3 regions of the Pseudarthrobacter sp. HLT1-7 genome follow, and region 2 is predicted to be linked to each of the others. Evidence: riboswitches for the same ligand, from Rfam matches in the RefSeq annotation. Region 2 holds a riboswitch; each other region holds the start of a gene.
The links. A riboswitch is a leader RNA that binds a small molecule or an ion and turns the genes downstream of it on or off. The one in region 2 is predicted to bind thiamine pyrophosphate.

Region 1 (7,364 bases), 140 kb from region 2:
CCAGTACTGGGCACGGTCCGCGTCGACCTCGATGTACGAGGGCTCTTCGGTCGGGTGGTACTTGCCGATCTCTTCGATGGCACGGCCGTCACGCTTGGAGCGTGCGTCCATGACGACAATGCGGTAGTACGGTGCGCGCATCTTGCCGAAGCGCTTAAGGCGAATTTTTACGGCCACTTTAGTGGTCACTCCTGTTTCTAAAACGGGGTCGATCCCGGCGTTCTGCACCCGTGGGGCGGGCCATACTAGGGGGCTCTAAAAGGACAAGATCCGGACGCGGAGAGAGGGGCCACGCAGATCAAGTACCCGTCCATTGTGCCAGATCAGCGCGGGGATTTCGACTTGACACCCGCAGCCTCTCCATTTTGCCGCCTAACGGCCTGTCAGGACGTCCAAACATACAGCCCGGACTTGGTGGCGGGATCGACGCCGGCAGCAAGTTCGGCGAGCTGCCGGACGTAGCGGGCGGCCTGGTCCACACCGAAGGGCATGTCCTCCTCGGCGGCCCAGCTTTCAGCCACGTCCGCCAGGACGTCGCCTTCACCTTCGGTCTCGTAGCTGAGGAGATCGGCGAGGGCCCGGAGCATAGCCGGCGGGACGCCGAGCAGGGAGTCGCTCGCCACGTCCACCATCGCGAGCCCGTAGTCGGCACCGGCGGCGTGGACGGCGGTCCCGGCCAGGTCACCCAGCCGTTCGACTTCGAAGTCACTGATGTCCGGGATCCGGACGGACCCCTCCCCGGCGGCATCCCCGCCGTCGAGGGCGGCCGCGCGCTTGAGGGCTTCATCGTGGGTGGAGACAAAGATTTCGGTGAATCCCATGGATCTCGTCCTTATGTTCGGCGGCGCTGGTCCGCTGTTTTCGGCGTCGCTTCAGCCTAGTCGCTTCAGCCCTGCCCCGCCGAGGACTGGACATGCCCCCGGTGTCGACGGCGAAAAATGGACATGTCCTCACCTCACCCTGAGCAATGGACATACAGCCACTATGTCCATTTCCGGCCGCACGCGGTGGACATGTCCCAGAGACAACTGCGGCCGTGGGTAACTGCAGTGGGGATTCCCGCGGCGGCTCAGCGAACGGCCACGCGGATGCGGTTGCGCCACGGGTCCTCAAAACGCAGTTCGGCGCCGGTGTGGTGGGACTCCACTCCCGCGGTCTTGAGGCGGTCGGCGAGGGCGCCCACATCGTCGCCGGCCGGCACCTCGATCAGCACCTCGCCGAGGCCCAGGGTGTCCCGTCGGGGTCCGGCGCCGCGGCTGTTCCAGACGTTCATGGCCATGTGGTGGTGGTAACCGCCGGCCGAGACGAACAGCGCCTGCCCATGCCAGCCCGCCGTCTTTTCGAACCCGAGGGTTCCGACGTAGAAGTCCTGGGCTGACTGGACGTCGCCCACCTGCAGGTGGACGTGGCCGATGCCGGCGTCGGCGTCGCGCTGCCCGGCCACGGATTCCTCGGTGAGGAACTCGTCGAGGTAGCGCTGCGGCGGGAGGGCCAGGCTGTCCATGACCACGTTTCTGCCGTCCCAGGACCACGCATCGCGGGGACGGTCCCAGTACAGCTCGATCCCGTTTCCTTCGGGATCGGTGAAATAGAAGGCCTCGCTCACGAGGTGGTCCGCGCTGCCGGTGAAGGACTGGGGCTCATACTGGGCGGCGGTGGCGACAGTCGCGGCCAGAGAAGGTTGGTCCTCGAACAGCAGCGCAGTGTGGAAGAGGCCGGCTTCGCCGCGGGACGGGACGCTGAGCCCGGGCGCCGGGGCGAGGTGGACCAGCGGCTTCTGCCGACGTCCGAGGTACAGTCCGCCGTCCTGCTCGGCCACGATGTCCAGGCCGAGGGCGCGCTGGTAGTAGTCCGTCATGAGCAACAGGTCGCCGACCTTGAGCATCACGGTGCCCATGGTGAGTTCGGCGGGAAGAAGATCCCGGGTGCTGGCTGCTGCAGTCATGTGATCGCTCCGGTGCTTAGGCGGCCATCGACCTTCGATGACCTGTTCACTAGGATAATTACTTGAAGCTTCAATTTATTCCTGTGCCCGCCTCTGTTCCTGGCGGACCGGTTTTCCGCGCAGCACGCTGTGCTTGAGCTCGTGCAGCGTGGCCAGGCTGCTGCGGGGCCGCCGGGGCGGCGTCCGAGGAGGGTTCCGGCGTTCCGATCCGTGACGGCCTGCTGGTCATGGCCTGAAGCTTAAAGCCATATCCGCATCGCGATCCGCCGGCCCAGGGCATCCAGCCCCAGCTTCGCCTCGCGGGCACGCAGTGCCGCCAGCGCCTTCCCTGGCTCGGCAACTTCCTCGAAGCCGCAGCTCGCGTAAAACGGAGCGTTGAACGGAACGTCCGCAAAAGTACAAAGCGACATCGACTCATAGCCACGGCCCCTCGCCGCGTCGATGGCCGCCTCAACAAGGGACCGTCCGATCCCGCGCCCGGCAAAGTCGGGATACACCGAAAGTTGTTCCAGGTGCGCCTGGCCGCCGACTTCGTCAACGCGGGCGAAACCCACGGGCGGGTTTCCGGCGACCAGCATAAAAAGCGGCTCAATCGGCGTCGCCAGCTCCGGGGCCGGAAGCACGTGGTGCGCTAACTCCGATGCGAGGAGACGGTCGGCCGCTGCCTCGAGAACCGGCAGCGCCGCGAGGTCTTCCGGCGTCGCCGTCCTGACGCGGGGCACGGCCCTGGGTTGAGTCACGATGCCACGCTAGCACCGCGGCCTCCCTCGGCGCCGTCACACGCGGCCGGGCGCCGAAGCCCTGTGATAGCTTCGTCTACGACCACACGGGTGCCCTTGCAGGGGCTGAGATCGGGCTGAAGCAGCTTGCGACCGTTGAACCTGTCCGGGTAATGCCGGCGAAGGAAGTGAGTATTTCCGTGAATACGCAATTGACACAGCACAGCCACGTCCAAAATCAGCCAGGCCAATGTCAGCCCACGGCCCCCACCCAGTCGCTGAAATCCCGCTCTCTGGCGTTTACCACGGATGACGAGCACGGCATCCGCGTCCCGGTGACGGAAATCAAGCTGGCGGATTCACCGGGCGGCGTAGCGAATCCGCCGTTCCGGGTGTACCGCACCGCCGGTCCCGGGAGCGATCCGGTCCGGGGGCTGGAGCCGTTCCGCGGCCCCTGGATCGAGGCCAGGGCGGACACCGGACCCTACACCGGCCGGGAACGGACCCTGCTCGACGACGGAAAGTCGGCCGTGCGCCGGGGCGCCGCGTCGGCCGAGTGGCAGGGCACGCGCCCGGTCCCGCGCCGCGCCGTCGACGGCCGGACGGTGACCCAGATGCACTACGCCCGCAACGGCGTCGTCACGCCTGAGATGCGGTTCGTCGCGCTGCGCGAGAACTGCGACGTCGAACTGGTCCGCTCCGAACTGGCGGCGGGGCGCGCCATCATTCCCAGCAACGTCAACCATCCCGAATCCGAGCCGATGATCATCGGCAAAGCCTTCCTGGTGAAGATCAACGCCAACATCGGCAACTCGGCCGTGACCAGCTCCATCGCGGAGGAAGTCGACAAGCTCCAGTGGGCCACGCAGTGGGGCGCGGACACTGTGATGGATCTTTCCACCGGCGACGACATCCACACCACCCGGGAATGGATCATCCGCAACTCTCCCGTACCCATCGGCACGGTGCCGATCTACCAGGCGCTGGAGAAGGTCAACGGCGAGGCCAATGCCCTCACATGGGAGATCTTCCGGGACACCGTGATCGAACAGTGCGAGCAGGGGGTGGACTACATGACCATCCACGCCGGGGTGTTGCTGCGCTATGTGCCGCTGACGGCCAACCGGGTCACCGGAATTGTCTCCCGCGGCGGCGCGATCATGGCGGGCTGGTGCCTGGCCCACCACCAGGAGAACTTCCTCTACACCCACTTCGGTGAGCTGTGCGAAATCTTTGCCCGCTATGATGTCGCGTTTTCGCTCGGGGACGGGCTGCGGCCGGGGGCGACGGCGGACGCGAACGATGCTGCCCAGTTCGCCGAGCTGGACACCCTGGCCGAACTCACGCAACGTGCCTGGGAGTATGACGTGCAGGTCATGGTGGAGGGCCCCGGACACGTACCGCTACACCTCGTCCGGGAAAACGTGGAACGCCAGCAGGAACTCTGCAAGGGCGCCCCCTTCTACACGCTGGGGCCGTTGGTCACCGACATCGCGCCGGGCTACGACCACATCACCTCGGCGATCGGGGCCACGGAGATTGCCCGCTACGGCACCGCGATGCTTTGCTACGTGACACCCAAGGAACACCTCGGACTGCCCAACAAGGACGATGTGAAGACCGGTGTGATCACGTACAAGATCGCAGCCCATGCAGCCGATCTCGCCAAAGGCCACCCCGGCGCCCACGAACGTGACGATGCCCTGTCCAGGGCCCGCTTCGAATTCCGCTGGCGGGACCAGTTCGCGCTGTCGCTGGACCCGGTCATAGCCGAGGCGTTCCACGACGAGACGCTGCCGGCGGAACCGGCCAAGACGGCACATTTCTGTTCCATGTGCGGGCCGAAGTTCTGTTCGATGCGGATCAGCCAGGACATCCGGGACGAATTCGGCTCAGCGGACTCCCAGGCGGCCCTCGCCGGAATGGCCGCAGGGATGCGGGAGAAGAGCAAGGAGTTCCTGGCCTCCGGCGGCAAGGTCTATTTGCCGGAGCCTTCCGTGGGCGGACCCCCGGCCGTTTAGGACGCCTGGGCGTGCTGGCGCCGCCTGACCCCGGCGATGAACGCCCGGATGAGCCGGTTTCCCTCAGCAGAGTCCTGGGGCCGGTGCCCGCCCGCCGCGGTGCGGTGCAGGGCACCGGTTTCCCGCAGGTAGCCGGCGATCTCTTCATACAGCGGTTCCCAGCCGCCGGTCAGGACCAGGGTGGGCACGCCGGGGACGATCTGCAGCGGGGCTTCCCAGGGCGGCGCCTGCAGCCGCAGCCGGCGGGCCTCCCGCTGGTCTTCCGGGTCCGGGGAACCAAGGGTTGCCTGCGCCGGAGTGTGGGCCGCAAACACCCGGCGGACGAACTCGCGGTGGAAGTCCTCATCGCTGAGGTGCCGGCGGACCTCGAAAAGCGGCTGCATCAGGGCGCGGTGCGCGGCCGTCGCCGGAAGTTCCGCGGTGAGCGAGAGGCAGGCCGGTTCCACCAGCGTCAATGAGTGCACCAGATCCGGGCGTTCGACGGCGGCCATCATCGCGGCGATGGCACCCTGGGAATGCGCCACCACGTGGCCGCCGGCCTCGCCGCGGCCGTCGTCGGCCAGGGCACCGAGGACGATGGCGGCGTCGGCGGCGAAGTCCGTTTCCAGCGGCTCGGCGGCGGGGTCATAGCCGTGCCGGCGCAGGAACAGCGCGTCGTAGTTCAGCGCCATTCCGTGCTGTTTCGGCCACGCGGCAGCGCCGAAGCTGCCCGCTCCGTGGACGAAGACTACGCGCTGCTTGAACATGGTCCAACCCTATGACACCGGTCCGAGGACGGGCCGCCGACATCTCGGCCGGCAGCGCCTATTTGCTGCCGCCAAGGAACTTGTCAAAGCCTTTCGGAAGGTTCAGCTGGGAGGGATCGAAGTCCGCGCCCTGCTGGCCGAATGCCGCCCCGGTGGGCAGTGCCTTGGGTCCGGCGGCACGCCGGGCCGCGGCATCCTTGGCTTCCTGTGCGGCCTTGGCCGGGTTGCCGGAGCGGGCTTTCTTCTTAGGCGCACTCTTGGCACCCTTGCGGGCGCCGCCGCCGCCCGTACCGGGCATCCCCGGCATACCGGGCATCCCGCCGCCGGCCGCCATCTTCTTCATCATCTTTTGCGCCTGGGCAAAGCGCTCCAGCAGGCCGTTGACCTCGGAGACGTGCACGCCGGAGCCGCGGGCAATACGGGCCCTGCGGGAGCCGTTGATGATCTTCGGAGCTACCCGTTCGTGCGGCGTCATGGAGCGGACAATGGCCTCGACACGGTCGATTTCGCGTTCGTCGAACTGTTCGAGCTGCTGCCGGATGTTCTGCGCTCCCGGCATCATCATGAGCATTTTTTTCATGGAGCCCATGTTGCGGATCTGCTGCATCTGGGCGAGGAAATCGTCCAGCGTAAAGTCTTCCTGGTCGGCGAACTTCTGCGCCATCCGGGCCGCTTCGTCCTTGTCCCAGGACTTCTCCGCCTGCTCGATCAGGGTGAGCACGTCACCGAGGTCCAGGATCCGCGAGGCCATGCGGTCCGGGTGGAAGAGCTCAAAGTCGTCCAGGCCCTCGCCGGTGGACGCAAACATCACGGGTTTTCCGGTCACCGACGCGACGGAGAGCGCGGCACCGCCGCGGGCGTCGCCGTCGAGCTTGGAGAGCACGATTCCGGTGAAATTGACGCCTTCATCGAAGGCAAGGGCCGTGTTGACGGCGTCCTGGCCGATCATCGAATCGATCACGAACAGGACCTCGTTCGGGACGATGGCCTGGCGGATCTGGCGGGCCTGCTCCATCATGTCGGCGTCGACGCCGGTACGGCCCGCGGTGTCCACAATCACGACGTCGTGCAGCGTGCGGCGGGCTTCCTCGACACCGGCGCGGGCGACGGACACCGGGTCGCCGGCGGGGTGATCCAGCTCGGTGGAGGTGGCGCCCGGGTGCGGGGCGAACACCGGCACGCCGGCACGCTGGCCGACGATCTGGAGCTGGGTGACCGCGTTGGGTCGCTGCAGATCGCAGGCGACCAGCATGGGGCTGTGGCCCTGGGCCTTGAGGTATTTCGAGAGTTTGCCGGCGAGGGTGGTCTTACCGGCGCCCTGGAGGCCGGCGAGCATGATGACCGTGGGACCGGTCTTGGCGAGGCGGATCCGGCGGGTTTCACCGCCGAGGATCTCGATGAGTTCCTCGTTGACGATCTTCACGATCTGCTGGCCGGGGTTCAGGGCGGCAGAGACCTCTTCGCCGAGAGCACGCTCGCGCACACGTCCGGTGAATTCGCGGACCACGGGCACGGCAACGTCGGCGTCCAGCAGGGCACGCCGGATCTCGCGGACGGTAGCGTCAACGTCCGCCTCGGTCAGGCGGCCCTTGCCACGGAGGTTCTTGAAGGTTGCTGTCAACCGGTCAGAGAGTGAATTGAACACGCGCCGTGCACTTCTTTCAGTGGATCTTCAGATGGCGGCCGGTCCGGCACGCCAGCGTCGCGGCTGATGTTCGCCTGAACGAACCGCCTCGACAACGGGACTCGACTATCTAGGGTACCAAGACGCGCCTTCAAGATGGCATGCTGGCTACGTGACCAGCCAAACACCTGTGAAAACACTGCTCATCCTGGGCGCCTCGGGCGACCTGACCGGCCGGCTGCTGCTCCCCGGGCTGGCCCGGCTCGTGGCGCGCGGGCACACCGAAGGCCTGACGCTCGTCGGCGCCGG
Region 2 (7,364 bases):
GATCCGGTGGGCCACAAGGGCGCCCGGCTCACGAGCCAGATCTCACTGCCCGGCCGCTACCTCGTGTACGTGCCCGGCGGTTCCATGACCGGTATCTCCCGCAAGCTGCCCGACGTCGAACGCAACCGCCTCAAGCGGATCCTCAAGGACCGCCTGCCGGAAGATGCGGGCGTCATTGTCCGCACCGCGGCCGAGGGCGCGTCCGAGGAAGAGCTCACGCACGACATCAACCGCCTCCGTGCGCAGTGGGAAGGGATCGAGAGCCAGTCGACGTCGACCAAGATGCTCGCCCCTGAACTGCTCTACGGCGAACCGGACCTGACCATCAAGGTGGTCCGGGACGTCTTCAACGAGGACTTCTCCAAGCTGATTGTCTCCGGCGAGGAAGCCTGGGACACCATCGAGGCCTACGTCACGTATGTGGCTCCGGACCTCGTGGGCCGGCTCGAGAAGTGGACCAAGGACGCGGATATCTTCGCAGCCTGGCGCATCGACGAGCAGATCCACAAGGCACTGGACCGCAAGGTCTTCCTGCCCTCCGGCGGGTCCCTCGTGATCGATCGCACCGAAGCCATGACCGTGGTGGACGTCAACACCGGCAAGTTCACCGGCAGCGGCGGCAACCTGGAGGAAACCGTCACCAAGAACAACCTCGAAGCAGCAGAGGAAGTCATCCGGCAGCTCCGGCTCCGCGACATCGGCGGCATCATCGTCATCGACTTCATCGACATGGTGCTCGAGTCCAACCGCGACCTCGTGCTGCGCCGCATGGTGGAGTGCCTGGGCCGTGACCGGACCAAGCACCAGGTGGCGGAGGTGACCTCGCTGGGGCTCGTGCAGATGACGCGCAAGCGGATGGGCACCGGGCTGCTGGAAGTCTTCGGCGAACAGTGCGAAACCTGCGATGGCCGCGGCATTGTCACCCACGACGAGCCGGTGGAGCACCGCCGGGCCAACACGGTTGCTGCCGAGCACTACGTCCCGCGGACCGAGAGCCAGCCCGCGGCACGGACCGAGCGCAAAGGCCGCCGCCGCGGCCGGGGCGGCCAGGGCGCGGAGGACCAGTCCGCCCAGGCACCAGTCCACGCCGAGCCCACCGAGGCCGAGCGCCACGCCAAGGCCGAGACAACCCGCGCCGCCCTGGCGAATATTGCCGCAGCGGCGCACGCCGCGCACCTGCACGACGGGGACGCCGACGCCGGAACCCGCCAGGCCGACGCCGAGGCGCGTCGGGCCGCCGTCGACGCCGTCGCGCAGTTCGCCGCCACGGAGGAAGCTGCCGGACGGCCCGCTGCCGTGCTGACCTTCGGCGGCGAGCAAGTCGCGCTGCCGTTCGTCGAGCACGCGGACGAGTCCCCGGCAACGGCCCTGACCCTGGACCTGCTGACCGAAGCCTTCGCCCAACTGGGCGAAACCGACGACAGCAAGCCGGCCACAGGCCGGACAGCTGCGGCGGCTCCGGCCCGCGCCGGCGGCACCGGACCGGGACGTGTCCAGGGGCCCGGTTCCCAGACCGAGGCCGAAGCCGAGGCCGGCACCTCCCGCGCCCGCCGCGGCCGCCGCAACCGGAGCGCCAGCCGTGCCCAGGGTGCAGCCAACGCGACGTCCGTTGAACACCGTGAGGCCGCGGAGCACCGCGGGACCGCCACGCAGCCCGCAGCAGGTGAAGTGCACGAGGCCAAGGCTCCCGCCGCCGCACCGGCAGCAGTGAAGCCGGCCGCGAACCAGCCGATCATCCTCGGCGTCGGCGTACCGGCGTCGGAGCTGTAACAGCCCAACACGGCAGCACTTCAGTAGAGCAGCAGTTCAGCAAGTCGCGGGTGCGGTCCGGACCCGGCGTAGCGATGCGCAGGGTCCGGGCAGCACCCGCGACTTCGTTAACGCGACTTCGTTGGGCGGTACGGCTAGGCTGAAGCACTGACACGGGGTGCCGCGCATCGAGCCGGCTGAGATCCAGACCCGTTGAACCTGTCCGGTTAGCACCGGCGAAGGGATGTCTCTCTTGGCTTCATCCGCCTTTGCAGTCCCCACTTTAGAAGTATCGACTTTTGCGGCCGCACTTCTGCCGCACGCCCCGCGCACCGCCGAGCCCAGGATCCCGCGCGTGCTCGCCATCGCCGGCTCGGACCCCTCCGGCGGGGCAGGCATCCAGGCCGATCTGAAGAGCATTGCGGCGCACGGCGGCTACGGCATGGCGGCGATCACGGCCCTGACCGCCCAGAACACCCGGGGCGTCAGCGCCGTCCACGTCCCGCCGGCGGCGTTCCTGACCGCTCAGCTGGACGCGATCAGCGCGGATATCAGTATCGACGCCGTCAAGATCGGCATGCTGGGGGACGCCGACGTGATCGACGCCGTCCGCGGCTGGCTCGAAAAGACAAGGCCCGGCGTCGTTGTCCTTGACCCGGTGATGGTGGCTACGAGCGGAGACCGGCTTTTGCAGGAGTCGGCCGAGGCGGCCCTGCACGAGCTGCTCCCCTACGCGGACCTCATCACGCCCAACCTTGCGGAACTGGCGATTCTGCTCAGGGAACCCGTCGCCGCGGACTGGGACGAGGCCCTGGACCAGGGCAAGCGGCTCGCCGCCCTGGCCGGCACCACGGTCCTTGTGAAAGGTGGCCACCTCGACAGTGGTGCCGGCGCCGTCGCCGGCCCGGGGGACGATAGCGTCGACGGCGGCTGCCCCGATGCGCTCGTCAACACCGGCGGACTGCTGCGCCAGGACGTCGTGGTGGTGCCGGGGGAGAGGGTGCCCACCCGCAACAGCCACGGCACAGGCTGCTCGCTGTCCTCGGCGATCGCCACCGTGCAGGTCCGTGTGGGGGACTGGGAGGCGGCGCTCCGCGAGGTCAAACCGTGGCTGGCGGGTGCGCTGCGCGATTCGGAGCGTCTCGGCGTCGGAACCGGGAACGGCCCGGTCCACCATTTCCACCACGTGCAGCATCTGACCCAGCACCATGCCGGCCCGCGGCACCACGCGCCCGCGGAGGGCGAGTTCGCCGCCGCCCTCCGGGACAGCGCCGCCGCGGACCTTGAGGCGATCTACGGGCTGGAGTTCATCAAGGCGCTGGCCGACGGCACGCTGCCGGAGAAAGACTTCGCCTACTACCTGGCGCAGGACGCCCGGTACCTCAACGGCTACTCCCGCGTGCTGGCCCGGGCGGCGGCCATCGCGCCCACCGAAGCCGAACAACTCTTTTGGGCGCGCTCCGCGCAGAACTGCCTTGAGGTCGAGTCCGGGTTGCACCGGAACTGGCTCAGCACCCGCACGGCAGACCTGGGGCTGGGGCCGGTCACCAAGTCCTACGTGGACCATCTGCTGGCCGCCTCCGTCTCCGGCAGCTACGGAGTGCTGGTGGCCGCCGTCCTGCCGTGCTTCTGGCTCTACGCCGAGGTGGGGGAAACCCTGCACGGACAGTTCCTGGCCGCCGGGGCGCCGGAAGCGCACCCCTATGCCGTGTGGCTGCGGGCCTACGCCGATGAGGAATTTGCCGCCGCGACCCGGCAGGCGATCGCCTACACGGATGCGGCGGCCCGGCTGGCCTCGGGGCATGAGCGGGAGGCCATGGCGCTGGCCTTCCGTCAGTCAGCCGGCCACGAAGTGGAGTTCTTCGACGCGCCGAGGCTGTACGCCTGACCCGGTCGACGCGCCCCGGCCTGTACGATAGTCGGGCACGGTACCGGAAGTCGTGGCGGCACCACTCGGTCACTACCAATTGGTCAGTATCAATTGGTCACCGCCAAGTGGCGCCTATCACGAACTACCCGCCGGAACCAGCCTCATTTGCGACCGAAGGCAAAATTAGCGTAGTCTAAATCTTCGGTGCTTACGCCAACACTTGGGTTATGACCTTGAGGACAATCCGTTTCAGTATTGTCCACGGGATAGCTCATGGGTTCCCCCGGGGAACCCACCGGCGTAGAGGCACAGCGTGAGCCGGACCAAATACCTTGGACCCAGGTTCCGCACGCAAATCTAGTAATAAACGTCGAGAGAAGTGAGTTCCCCAGTGGTGTACGCGATTGTCCGCGCAGGCGGCCGCCAAGAGAAGGTTTCCGTTGGAGACTTCGTTACCCTGAACCGCGTCCCCGGTGGAGCCGGCAGCACCTTTGCGCTGCCCGCACTGCTCCTGGTGGACGGCGACAAGGTGACGTCCGCTGCCGCGGACCTGGCCAAGGTAACGGTTACGGCTGAGATCCTCGAAGACCTTCGTGGTCCGAAGATCGTCATTCAGAAGTTCAAGAACAAGACCGGCTACAAGAAGCGCCAGGGTCACCGTCAGGAATTGACCAAGGTCAAGATCACCGGTATCAAGTAACTACCCGTTACTGTTCAGGTTTTCAGCAGATTCCCCAGAATTTTTAAGGCAGGCATTTTCAAATGGCACATAAAAAAGGCGCGAGTTCCACTCGCAACGGTCGTGACTCCAACGCCCAGTACCTCGGCGTCAAGCGCTTCGGCGGCCAGGTAGTTTCCGCAGGCGAGATCATCGTCCGCCAGCGTGGCACGCACTTCCACCCGGGCGCCGGCGTAGGCCGCGGCGGGGACGACACCCTGTTCGCACTGGCCCCCGGCGCCGTCGAGTTCGGCACCCGCCGTGGTCGCCGCGTTGTGAACATCGTGGCTGCCGCAGCTGCAGAGTAACAACAAGCAATAAAATCGGTGGGGCGGGCCAATAGGTCCGCTCCACCGGTGTTTTAACCGCAATACAATCATCTTGGGCCGTTTCGGGGGCCTAAGGAACAGCACTGAGGAGATCCACGTGGCGAGCTTTGTAGACCGGGTAGTACTGCACGTATCCGGCGGTACCGGCGGCCATGGTTGTGTCTCCGTCCACCGCGAGAAGTTCAAGCCGCTCGGCGGTCCCGACGGCGGCAACGGCGGTAACGGCGGCGACGTCATCCTGCGTGTTGATCCCCAGACCACCACCCTGCTTGACTACCACCACGCCCCCCACCGGCACGCCACCAACGGCGGCCCCGGCATGGGCGACTGGCGCGGCGGCAAAAACGGCGAAACCCTGATCCTTCCGGTGCCCGAGGGTACCGTGGTGAAGTCCAAGGACGGCGGTGTCCTCGCCGACCTCGTGGGCGAAGGCGCCGAATACATTGCCGCCGCCGGCGGCATAGGCGGACTCGGCAACGCCTCGCTATCGTCCCAGAAGCGCCGGGCCCCCGGCTTCGCCCTGCTCGGCATCGAAGGCGAGTCCAGCGACGTCGTCCTGGAACTGAAGTCCATCGCGGATATCGCCCTCGTCGGCTTCCCGTCCGCCGGCAAATCCAGCCTCATCGCCGCCATGTCGGCGGCGCGGCCCAAGATCGCCGACTACCCCTTCACCACCCTGATCCCGAACCTCGGCGTCGTCCAGGCCGGCGAGATGCGCTTCACCATCGCCGACGTCCCGGGCCTGATCGAGGGTGCCAGCGAAGGCAAGGGCCTCGGCCACTACTTCCTGCGCCACGTCGAACGCTGCGCTGCCCTGGTGCACGTGCTGGACTGCGGCACGCTCGAGTCGGACCGCGACCCGCTCTCGGACCTGGCCATCATCGAAGCCGAGCTCGAGAAGTACGCGGTGGACATGAGCTACAGCGGAGCCGACGGCGAGGTGGTGCCGCTGAACCACCGCCCCCGCCTCATCGCCCTGAACAAGGTGGACCTGCCGGACGGCAAGGACATGGCCGGATTCGTCCGCCCGGAACTCGAATCCCGCGGCTACAAGGTCTTCGAGATCTCGGCCACGAGCCATGAGGGCCTGCGCCAGCTCGGCTTCGCCATGGGCGAGATCGTCCAGGCCGCCCGCGACGCCCTCGCCGCCGCCCCGCCGAAGGTCCACGCGCCCGTGCTCAAGCCCCGGGCGGTCAACGAATCAGGCTTCAAGATCCGCCGCGAAGAAAAAAACCTCGAGCCGCTGTTCCGCGTCATCGGCGACAAGCCCGTGCGTTGGGTCAAGCAGACCGACTTTACCAACGAGGAAGCGATCGGCTATCTCGCCGACCGCCTCGCCAAGCTCGGCGTCGAAAATGAACTCTTCAAGCAGGGCGCCGTGCCGGGCGACACGGTCGTGATCGGCGAGGATGACGGCGTCGTCTTCGACTGGGAGCCGACCATGATGGCTGGTGCCGAGCTGCTCGCCGCGCCGCGGGGCACCGACGTGCGCTTCGCCGACATCGGCGACCGCCCCACCCGCGGGCAGAAGCGTGACGAGCAGGTGGAACGCCGCGAGGCCAAGGCCGCCGCCCGTGCCGAGCTCGAAGCCGAGCGCAAAGCCGGCATCTGGACCGAATCCGTCAGCAGCCGCAGGGTCGCCAAGCCGCTCAAGGAGAGTGCACTGGGCGAAGACAATGCGGAGTGAGCCCACAGACGTGAGTGAGGGGTCCGCAGCCATTATCGAGGAACCAGGCAACGGCAGGAGCGTGCTTGCCAGGGCGCGCCGCATCGTGGTCAAGGTCGGCTCGTCGTCGTTGACCAGCATCAAGGGCGGCATCTCGGAAGAGGCGCTCATCGCGCTGTCGGATGCCCTTGCGGCCAAGAGCAATGCGGGCATGGAAATCATCCTGGTGTCGTCGGGGGCCATCGCGGCGGGCCTGGCTCCGCTGGGACTGGCCAAGCGTCCCCGGGACCTGGCTACCCAGCAGGCGGCGGCCAGCGTGGGCCAGGGCCTCCTCATGGCGCGGTACACCCAGGCGTTCGGTGCGCACGGCGTGACTGTCAGCCAGGTGCTGCTCACCGCCGATGACCTCATGCGGCGCAGCCATCACACCAACGCCTTCCGCGCCCTGAACAGACTGCTCAACCTCGGCGTGGTGCCGGTGGTCAATGAAAACGACACCGTGGCCACGCACAAGATCCGCTTCGGCGACAATGACCGCCTGTCGGCACTCGTGGCCCACCTGGTGCGTGCCGATGCCCTGCTGCTGCTCTCCGACGTTGATTCGCTCTATGACGGACCTCCCGCGAAAGGCGCCAAGCGGATTCCCCGGGTGGATGGGCCGCAGGACCTCGAGGGCGTGACCATTGGCGCGCCCGGCAAGGCCGGAGTCGGAACCGGCGGAATGCAGACAAAGGTCGAGGCGGCCATCATGGCGGCTGATTCCGGGATCCCCGCGATGGTCACGTCGACGGCCAATGTGGCGGCAGCGCTGGCCGGCGACGACGTCGGCACGTGGTTCACCGTGAACGGGGCCCGCAAGCCGGTGCGGATGATGTGGCTCGCCCACCTCGCGCACGTGCAGGGCCGGCTGATCCTCGACGACGGCGCGGTGACGGCCGTCTGTGACCACCACACCTCGCTGCTCCCGGCCGGGATCTCGGCGGTTGAAGGCAGTTTCGAGGCCGGCGACGCCGTGGAAATGGTCGCCGCCGA
Region 3 (7,364 bases), on a different contig from region 2:
AGCCGCGGTCCACCAGTTCCTCGGCAACCTTAGCGGCGGTTCGCTTGGTCTTGGTGAAGATGATGGTGCGGCCGCGGCCGCGGGCCTGCAGGATGCGCGCCACGACCTCGATCTTGTCCATGCTGTGCGCACGGTAGATGAGCTGGCGGATGTCGCGCTTGGTCAGGCCCTCGTCGTCCGGGTCGGCGGCGCGGATATGGGTGGGCTTCGTCATGTAGCGGCGGGCCATGGCGATGACCGGGCCGGGCATGGTGGCGGAGAACAGCAGGGTCTGGCGGACATCCGGGGTGCCGGCGATCAGGGTCTCGACGTCCGGGAGGAAGCCCAGGTCCAGCATCTCGTCGGCCTCGTCAAGGATGACCATCTTGACGTTCTTGAGCACCAGGTGCTTCTGCTTGTAGAGGTCGATGAGGCGGCCGGGGGTACCGACGACGATCTCGACACCCTTTTGCAGGGCCTCGACCTGGGGTTCGTAGGCGCGGCCGCCGTAGATCGTGGTGATGCGGGCGTTGCGCTTGCGGGCGGCGTTCTGCAGGTCGCTGGCAACCTGCACGGCGAGCTCGCGGGTCGGCACAATCACGAGGGCCTGGGGTGCGCCCGGGGCGGGCAACTGGTTGTAGCCGGCGTCGTCCGGCCCGACGACGCGCTGCAGCGCCGGGATGCCGAAGCCGAGGGTCTTGCCGGTGCCGGTCTTGGCCTGACCGATGATGTCGTGGCCCGACAGTGCCACGGGCAGCGTCATGGACTGGATGGGGAAGGGGTGGGTGATGCCGGCGTCGGCAAGGGACTCCACGATATCGGCGCGGACGTTGTAGTCGGCGAAAGTCAGCTCGGCAATCTCGTGCGGCTTTTCGTCCGAGATGATGGTCTCTTCCGGCTCAAGCGATTCCGTTCCGGATTCGTCGGTCAGAAGCTGGTGCGTGTGCAATTCACTCACAGGGGAGTTTCCTTATTCATTTTGGGCTGCGCTGCTTGCTCAACGGGGCCGGCCGGGAGGCCGTTCCGGAGCACGCTCAGGCGCGCAGGCAATTCCAGTGGAAGCCGATCGCGGGCTATCTAAATGCTGGCACTGGGGACCAGCGGGTGTATCTCAAGATCGCGTAGGGGCGGGCTTGTTGAATTCGGGAATCATGGAAATCAACGACCGGGCATCCATCTCTACCCTCCCAGTCTAGCTGTACGCAGCCCGGAATCTTGACTGGCCGTGCCGCTGCGGCCCCGTCACGGCGGAAATTGCGCACGTGAGCGCCGCGGAGCCTCAGCCCGCGAGCTCCAGCCGGACCTCACGGGTGGTGATATCGGAGGACACGATCCGGACCCGGACCTGGGTGCCGGGTTCCAGTTCGCCGGGGCAACGCGCCGTGACCGCGGGATCCGCGATCTGCACGATCCCGGAGGGGCTTCCGCCGTTCCCGTTTGCCTTTCCGGACGCCCCGTTCCCGTTCCCGTTTCCGTTCTTCCCGTTTTTGACGGGCTTGGTTGGCTTGGACCCGGAAATAACGACGGCATCAAATTCCTGGCCAATGTGGTTGATCAGCAGCGCCGCCTCGACGGTGTCCAGCGAGAGGCGCTCCAGCTTCGCGGCCAGTTGGTCCGACGCGGCCATGATCGAAGGAAGGGAGGGCAGGGCCTCGCGGGCCCAGGCCGGGACGTCGGTGCCATTGCTGAGCGCCTCGCAGATGACCAGCACAAAGCGGTCGATCAGCCGGCGCAGCGGTGCGGTGGAGTGGGCGTAGGCGGCGCCAATGGCGGCCTGGACGGCGGCGTCCGGTACCGTCCCGTCAAAGGGGGTGTAGCCGGCGCCGCGGAAGAGCATACCGGCCGAGTGCACGATCGCCAGCTGCTGCGGGTCCGTGGGGTCAAGGGTGCGCAGGTACTCGCCGTAGCTCATCTCCCCGTCCCAGGGCTTGCCGAGGGCCCGGGTCTGCCGGTGGAAGTGCGCCAGGGAGCTCTCATCCGGGGCGGGCATGGTGCGCAGGATCCCGACCTTGCCTTCGAGCATGATCCGGGCCGCCGCCATCCCTGTCATCAGCGAAATCTGGGCGTTCCAGTCCTCCACCGGCAGCGGCGGGACCGCCACGATCCGGTAGCCGCCGTCGGGCAGCTGTTCGATTTCCTGTTCCGGCATGTTCAGGCTGGCGCCGCCGCGGAGCCGTTCCAGCTCCACCCGCTTGATCCCCACTTCCCTGAGCAGCTGCAGCACGGGGGCCGCGGTGCCGGCGTCGAGCTCGGCCTGCACACCCTTGTAGCTGAGCTTGGCGCGGCTGCGGACCTGCGCCCGGCGCACCAGGACCGCAGCGACCTCGGCGGCGGAATCGAGCTCGAATTCCCAGACGAAGGCCGCACACAGCTGTCCGGCGAGCAGGCTGCCGGCTGCCTCGCTGATGACCTCCGGGTGCAGCGGGATCCGGCCGCCCGGGGTGTAGAAGGTCTGGCCGCGGCGGCGGGTTTCGGCGTCGAGCGCCCCGCCGGGGGCCACAAAGGAGGGGACATCGGCGATGGCATAGAACACTTTGTAACCGTCACCGGAGCGGTCGATGAAGAGCGCCTGGTCCAGGTCGGTGGAGGACTCCGGATCGATGGTGACAAACTCGATGTGGGTGAAATTCAACTCCGGCAGCTCATGCCCGGCCACGGCCTCCTTGGCTTCCCGGAGTGCGTCCTCGGGAAAGGGTCCCGGCAGCTCCAGCGTGGTGCGCAGCGTGGTCAGCGCCGCGGCAAGCTGGTTCTGCTGCTGGTGGATGCTGGGCGTCAGGCGATGATGGGACACGAAAATCAGAGTAGCCCGATTCCCGCGATTAGTCTTGGATCATGAGTGCATCCCCGTCCGATCCCGCGCGTTACAACAGTTTCCTGAGGGATCTGCTCGGTGCGATGGCCTACGGCGAGCTGTCGGCCTTCGAGCGGCTGTCCTCCGATGCCCGGTATTCGCCCACCCTCCACGACCGTGCGGTGCTCGGCCGGATCGCTGTGACCGAGTTCCAGCACTACGAACTGGTCAGCGCACGGCTGGAGGAACTGGGCCTCGACGCGGAGGCCGCCATGCTGCCCTTCCAGCCGTCCGTGGACCACTTCCACGAGCGCACGCGCCCGGCGGACTGGTTCGAATCGCTGATGAAGGCCTACGTAATCGACACGGTCTCCGCCGATTTCTACCGCGCCGTGTCGCGCCACGTCGACGGCTCGACCCGGGAGCTGGTGGAGCGGATCCAGTCCGATGAAGCGGCGACGGCGGTGCTGCGCGAGCTCCTCAGGGCGGCCCTGGACGATGACCCACGGCTGGCGTCGCGGCTGGCACTTTGGGCGAGGCGGCTGTTGGGGGAGGCCCTGACCCAGGCTCAGCGGGTGAGCGCCGGGCTTACGTTCCTCGGCGGCCTGATCGGCGTGGACGCGGAACAGTCAGAGGAACAGATCCGCGGGCTGAGGGCCGAACTCGCGGCCGGGCACTCGAGCCGGATGAAGCAGCTGGGGTTGACCGGTTAGGTCCTTATCAGGACTCTTCCCCGAGAGGCCCGGCTCAGGCCTCCGCGGCGTCGAGCGCGTCGAGCAGGGCGCGGGCGGCGTCCGCGGGGTCATCGGCCTCGGTGATCGCCCGGACCACGACGATCCGGCGGCCGCCGGCCGCCACTACCTGCTCCACATTGCCCAGGTCGATGCCGCCGATCGCGAACCACGGCATGGTTCCGTTGGCGGTGCCGTCGTCCGTGCCGTTGTTTCCGGACCGGGCCCGGCGGATCGTCTCCGCGGCGTACCGCACCAGATCCAGCCCGACGGCGGCGCGCCCCGGCTTCGTGGGGGTGGCCCACACGGGTCCCACGCAGAAGTAGTCCGGCCTGCCGCGGCCGGTGGAGGCCGCTATTGCGGCGTCCACCTGGTCGGGGCTGTGCGTGGAGAGCCCGATCACGGCGCCCTCGCCGAGGAAGGTCCGGGCCGCCGCAAGCGGGAGGTCCTTCTGCCCGATGTGGAATACCGGCGCCCCTGACAGCGATGCAATGTCCGCCCGGTCATTGACCGCCCAGAGCCGGCCATGACGGTGGGCGGCCTGGTGCAGCACCTCCAGGAGCTCCAGTTCCTCGGCCGCCTCGATGGACTTGTCGCGCAGCTGGATGATATCGACGCCGCCGGCAAAGGCGGCATCAACGAAGGCTGCAAAGTCGCCGCGGTCCTTGCGGGCGTCGGTGCACAGGTACAGGCGGGCGGTGGTGTGGACGGCATCCTTGCTCATGCTCCCAGACTAGTAGTCGTTTTCGCTGGTTCGTCTGGGGTTGGGCTGAGCCTGGGCCTTTCGTGCCGCGGCGGAGAAGGCAACGGGGGACATGCCCATTCTTCGCACCTTGGACTGGGCAAAATGACACTATGTCCATCCGCTGGCCCCGGCGCGGGGCATGTCCCTTCGGGCGGGTGTCCAGTCCGCGGGGGACATGCCCATTCTTCGCACCTTGGACTGGGCAAAATGACACTATGTCCATCCGCTGGACCCGGCGCGGGGCATGTCCATGAGCCCGGACGCGTCAGCGCGCCCGGCCAGCGCGCCCCTCGTCCGGACCTACGAGGAACTAACGAAAATGCCCACCACTTCCCCTAAACTGGGGCCATACCGCGGGAGCCCGCCGCAACCGACCGCCACTGGCGTTCGGCGCCGGAGGGGCTGAGAGGGCGTCAGAGCCGACCGCTTGACCTGATCCGGCTAGTACCGGCGTAGGGAAGGAATCCTTGATGGGCACACCATCCGCCTCAGCTGCTCCCGTGTCTGACGACGCCGGTCATGACGCCACCGCCGGGAATTTTTACGACGTTGCCGTGATCGGCGGCGGCGTGGTGGGCCACGGCATCGCCTGGGCCGCGAGGCAATCGGGCCGGTCCGTCGCCCTGATCGACGACGCCCCCGGCAGCGGCGCCAGCTTCGCCGCCGCGGGCATGCTGGCCCCCGTGAGCGAACTCCACTACCGGGAGGAAGGCCTCCTGGAACTCATGCTCGAGTCCTCCCGCCTGTGGCCTGGCTTCGCCGCCGGACTCGACGGCAGCGCCGGGAACCCTGGGGACCCCGGGGGAACCGGTCTCCCCGGGGGAACCTGGAAAACCGGAACGGCCACCGGCTACCTCACGACGTCGACCCTTGTCATTGGGGCCGACGCCGCCGACCGCCGGGCGCTCACGGACCTCCGGACCGTGCAGCAGTCCTGCGGACTGACCGTGGAGCCGTTGACCGTCCGCGGGGCGCGCGGACGCGAACCGCTGCTCAGCCCGGGGATCTCCTGCGCGTTCGACATCCGCGCCGACCATCAGGTGGACCCGCGCCGGCTGCTTGCCCGGATCGCGGCGCTGCTGGCGGCAGATAGCCGGTACTCCGCTGTTCCCCGCCGCGCCGTAGGGCTGCTCTGGGAGGGCGGACGCGTCAGCGGAGTCGGTTTGGCCGGCGGCGGGACGGTCCGGGCAGGGGAAACGGTTGTGGCAAACGGGCTGGGCGCCGCCGGGCTGGCCGGACTGCCTGCCGGGCTGAACCTTCCGCTCCGGCCGGTCCACGGAGACATCCTCCGGCTCCGGGTGCCCGCCCACCTGCGGCCGCTGCTGGGCTCGACAGTGCGCGGCCTGGTCCGCGGGGTGCCCGTCTACATCGTCCCGCGGGAGGATGGCACTGTGGTGATCGGGGCGACCCAGCGTGAGGACGCTCCCGCCGATGGGGGCTCCGCAGGCGACGCCGTCTCCGCCGGGGGCGTCTACCAGCTGCTGCGGGACGCGCAACAATTACTCCCCGCCGTCGCCGAACTGGAGCTGCTGGAGGCCACCGCCAGGGCACGGCCCGGGACGCCGGACAACGCTCCGCTGCTGGGCCGGGTGCGGGACCGGGCCCCGGACCGCGACGGGGACGTCGGAGGCCTGATTATCGCCACCGGATTCTTCCGGCACGGCATCCTGCTGACCCCTGCGGCCGCAGAGATCTGCCGGCAGCTGCTGGACGGCACCGCGGACCCGCGCTGGGCGCGCTTCCGGCCCGACCGGTTCTCCGCCGGCTCCCCAACAACCCGCCCCCACGACAGCCGCACCCGCCCAGAGCACAGCAAGGAAACGGTATGAACATCAGACTCAACGGAACGGAGCACAAGCTCCCCGACGGCGCCTCCGTCAGCACCCTGGTCAGCCGGGTCACCGGCCGGAAATTGGCCCCGAACGGCCAGTCCGCGGACGGCAGGAAGCTCGGTGTAGCGGTGGCCCGCAACGCCGAGGTGGTGCCCCGCAGCCAGTGGCACGGCACCGCGCTCGCCGACGGCGACGACGTCGAGCTGGTCACGGCGGTACAGGGAGGATGAGGAACATGGAAGCAACCACCCGTGCAGCGGCCCCGGGAGTATCCGCGGGCATCAACGATCCGTTCACGGTGGACGGCGTGCAGCTGGGATCGCGGCTGATCATGGGCACCGGCGGGGCGCCGAGCCTGGCAGGCCTCGGGGCCGCGCTCCTGGCGTCCGGCACGGAACTGACCACGGTGGCCATGCGCCGCTACTCGCCCGCCGAGGCCGGCTCGCTGTTCCAGCTGCTCGTGGACCGGAACATCCGGGTGCTGCCGAACACTGCGGGCTGCTTCACCGCCAGGGACGCCGTGCTGACCGCCGAGCTGGCCCGCGAGGCGCTGGAAACGGACTGGGTGAAGCTTGAGGTGATTGCCGACGAGAACACCCTGCTGCCGGATGCCGTGGAACTGGTGGACGCCACCGAGCAGCTCGTAGGCCGCGGCTTCAAGGTTTTTGCGTACACCAACGACGACCCCGTGCTGGCCCTGCGGCTGGAGAACCTCGGCGCCGCCGCCGTGATGCCGCTCGGCGCGCCGATCGGCACCGGGCTGGGCATCCTCAACCCGCACAACATCGAGCTGATCGTCTCCCGCGCTTCCGTTCCCGTGGTCCTGGACGCCGGAATCGGGACCGCCTCGGACGCGGCCCTGGCCATGGAACTCGGCTGTGATGCCGTGCTGCTGGCCACTGCCGTGACCCGGGCACAGAATCCGGCGCTGATGGGTGAGGCCTTCAAGCATGCGGTGATCGCCGGTAGGCTGGCGAAAAAGGCCGGCAGGATCCCGCGCCGGGAGCACGCGCTGGCGTCATCTGCCATGGAAGGCCGGGCCGAGTTACTTTAGGAATTCTCTGCCCGGGCCGGCAGATCCGGACCAGCAAAGGAGCAGTTATGGCAGCCACGGACGATGTTCTCAGCCGAAGCCGGATCGATGCCGCCCTGGCGGGCCTGCCGGACTGGAGGTACCGCCTCGGCGGGCTGGTGACGGTCTACAAGGCGCCGACGCCGGCTGCCGCGCTCGAGTTGATCGCCGCCGTCGGACGCGTGGCCGACGAACAAAACCACCACCCCGACCT

Region 1: another riboswitch for thiamine pyrophosphate. It lies ahead of thiC (phosphomethylpyrimidine synthase ThiC); the one in region 2 lies ahead of AC50X6_RS08175 (bifunctional hydroxymethylpyrimidine kinase/phosphomethylpyrimidine kinase).
Region 3: another riboswitch for thiamine pyrophosphate. It lies ahead of AC50X6_RS15530 (FAD-dependent oxidoreductase); the one in region 2 lies ahead of AC50X6_RS08175 (bifunctional hydroxymethylpyrimidine kinase/phosphomethylpyrimidine kinase).

What each region holds. Positions count from the first base shown of each region.
Region 1 is NZ_JBWZCH010000006.1:23,800-31,163, reverse strand. It holds gene rpsP (30S ribosomal protein S16) at 1-177, opposite strand, end outside; gene AC50X6_RS07395 (hypothetical protein) at 384-821, opposite strand; gene AC50X6_RS07390 (VOC family protein) at 1,070-1,945, opposite strand; gene AC50X6_RS07385 (GNAT family N-acetyltransferase) at 2,185-2,685, opposite strand; TPP riboswitch at 2,762-2,869, shown strand; gene thiC (phosphomethylpyrimidine synthase ThiC) at 2,865-4,685, shown strand; gene AC50X6_RS07375 (alpha/beta fold hydrolase) at 4,682-5,431, opposite strand; gene ffh (signal recognition particle protein) at 5,490-7,076, opposite strand; gene AC50X6_RS07365 (glucose-6-phosphate dehydrogenase) at 7,228-7,364, shown strand, end outside.
Region 2 is NZ_JBWZCH010000006.1:161,811-169,174, forward strand. It holds gene AC50X6_RS08170 (Rne/Rng family ribonuclease) at 1-1,770, shown strand, start outside; TPP riboswitch at 1,914-2,011, shown strand; gene AC50X6_RS08175 (bifunctional hydroxymethylpyrimidine kinase/phosphomethylpyrimidine kinase) at 1,994-3,637, shown strand; gene rplU (50S ribosomal protein L21) at 4,011-4,319, shown strand; gene rpmA (50S ribosomal protein L27) at 4,382-4,645, shown strand; gene obgE (GTPase ObgE) at 4,764-6,353, shown strand; gene proB (glutamate 5-kinase) at 6,343-7,364, shown strand, end outside.
Region 3 is NZ_JBWZCH010000018.1:35,409-42,772, reverse strand. It holds gene AC50X6_RS15550 (DEAD/DEAH box helicase) at 1-937, opposite strand, end outside; gene AC50X6_RS15545 (RNB domain-containing ribonuclease) at 1,259-2,770, opposite strand; gene AC50X6_RS15540 (ferritin-like fold-containing protein) at 2,812-3,483, shown strand; gene thiE (thiamine phosphate synthase) at 3,518-4,225, opposite strand; TPP riboswitch at 4,590-4,723, shown strand; gene AC50X6_RS15530 (FAD-dependent oxidoreductase) at 4,717-6,075, shown strand; gene thiS (sulfur carrier protein ThiS) at 6,072-6,308, shown strand; gene AC50X6_RS15520 (thiazole synthase) at 6,314-7,132, shown strand; gene AC50X6_RS15515 (4a-hydroxytetrahydrobiopterin dehydratase) at 7,180-7,364, shown strand, end outside.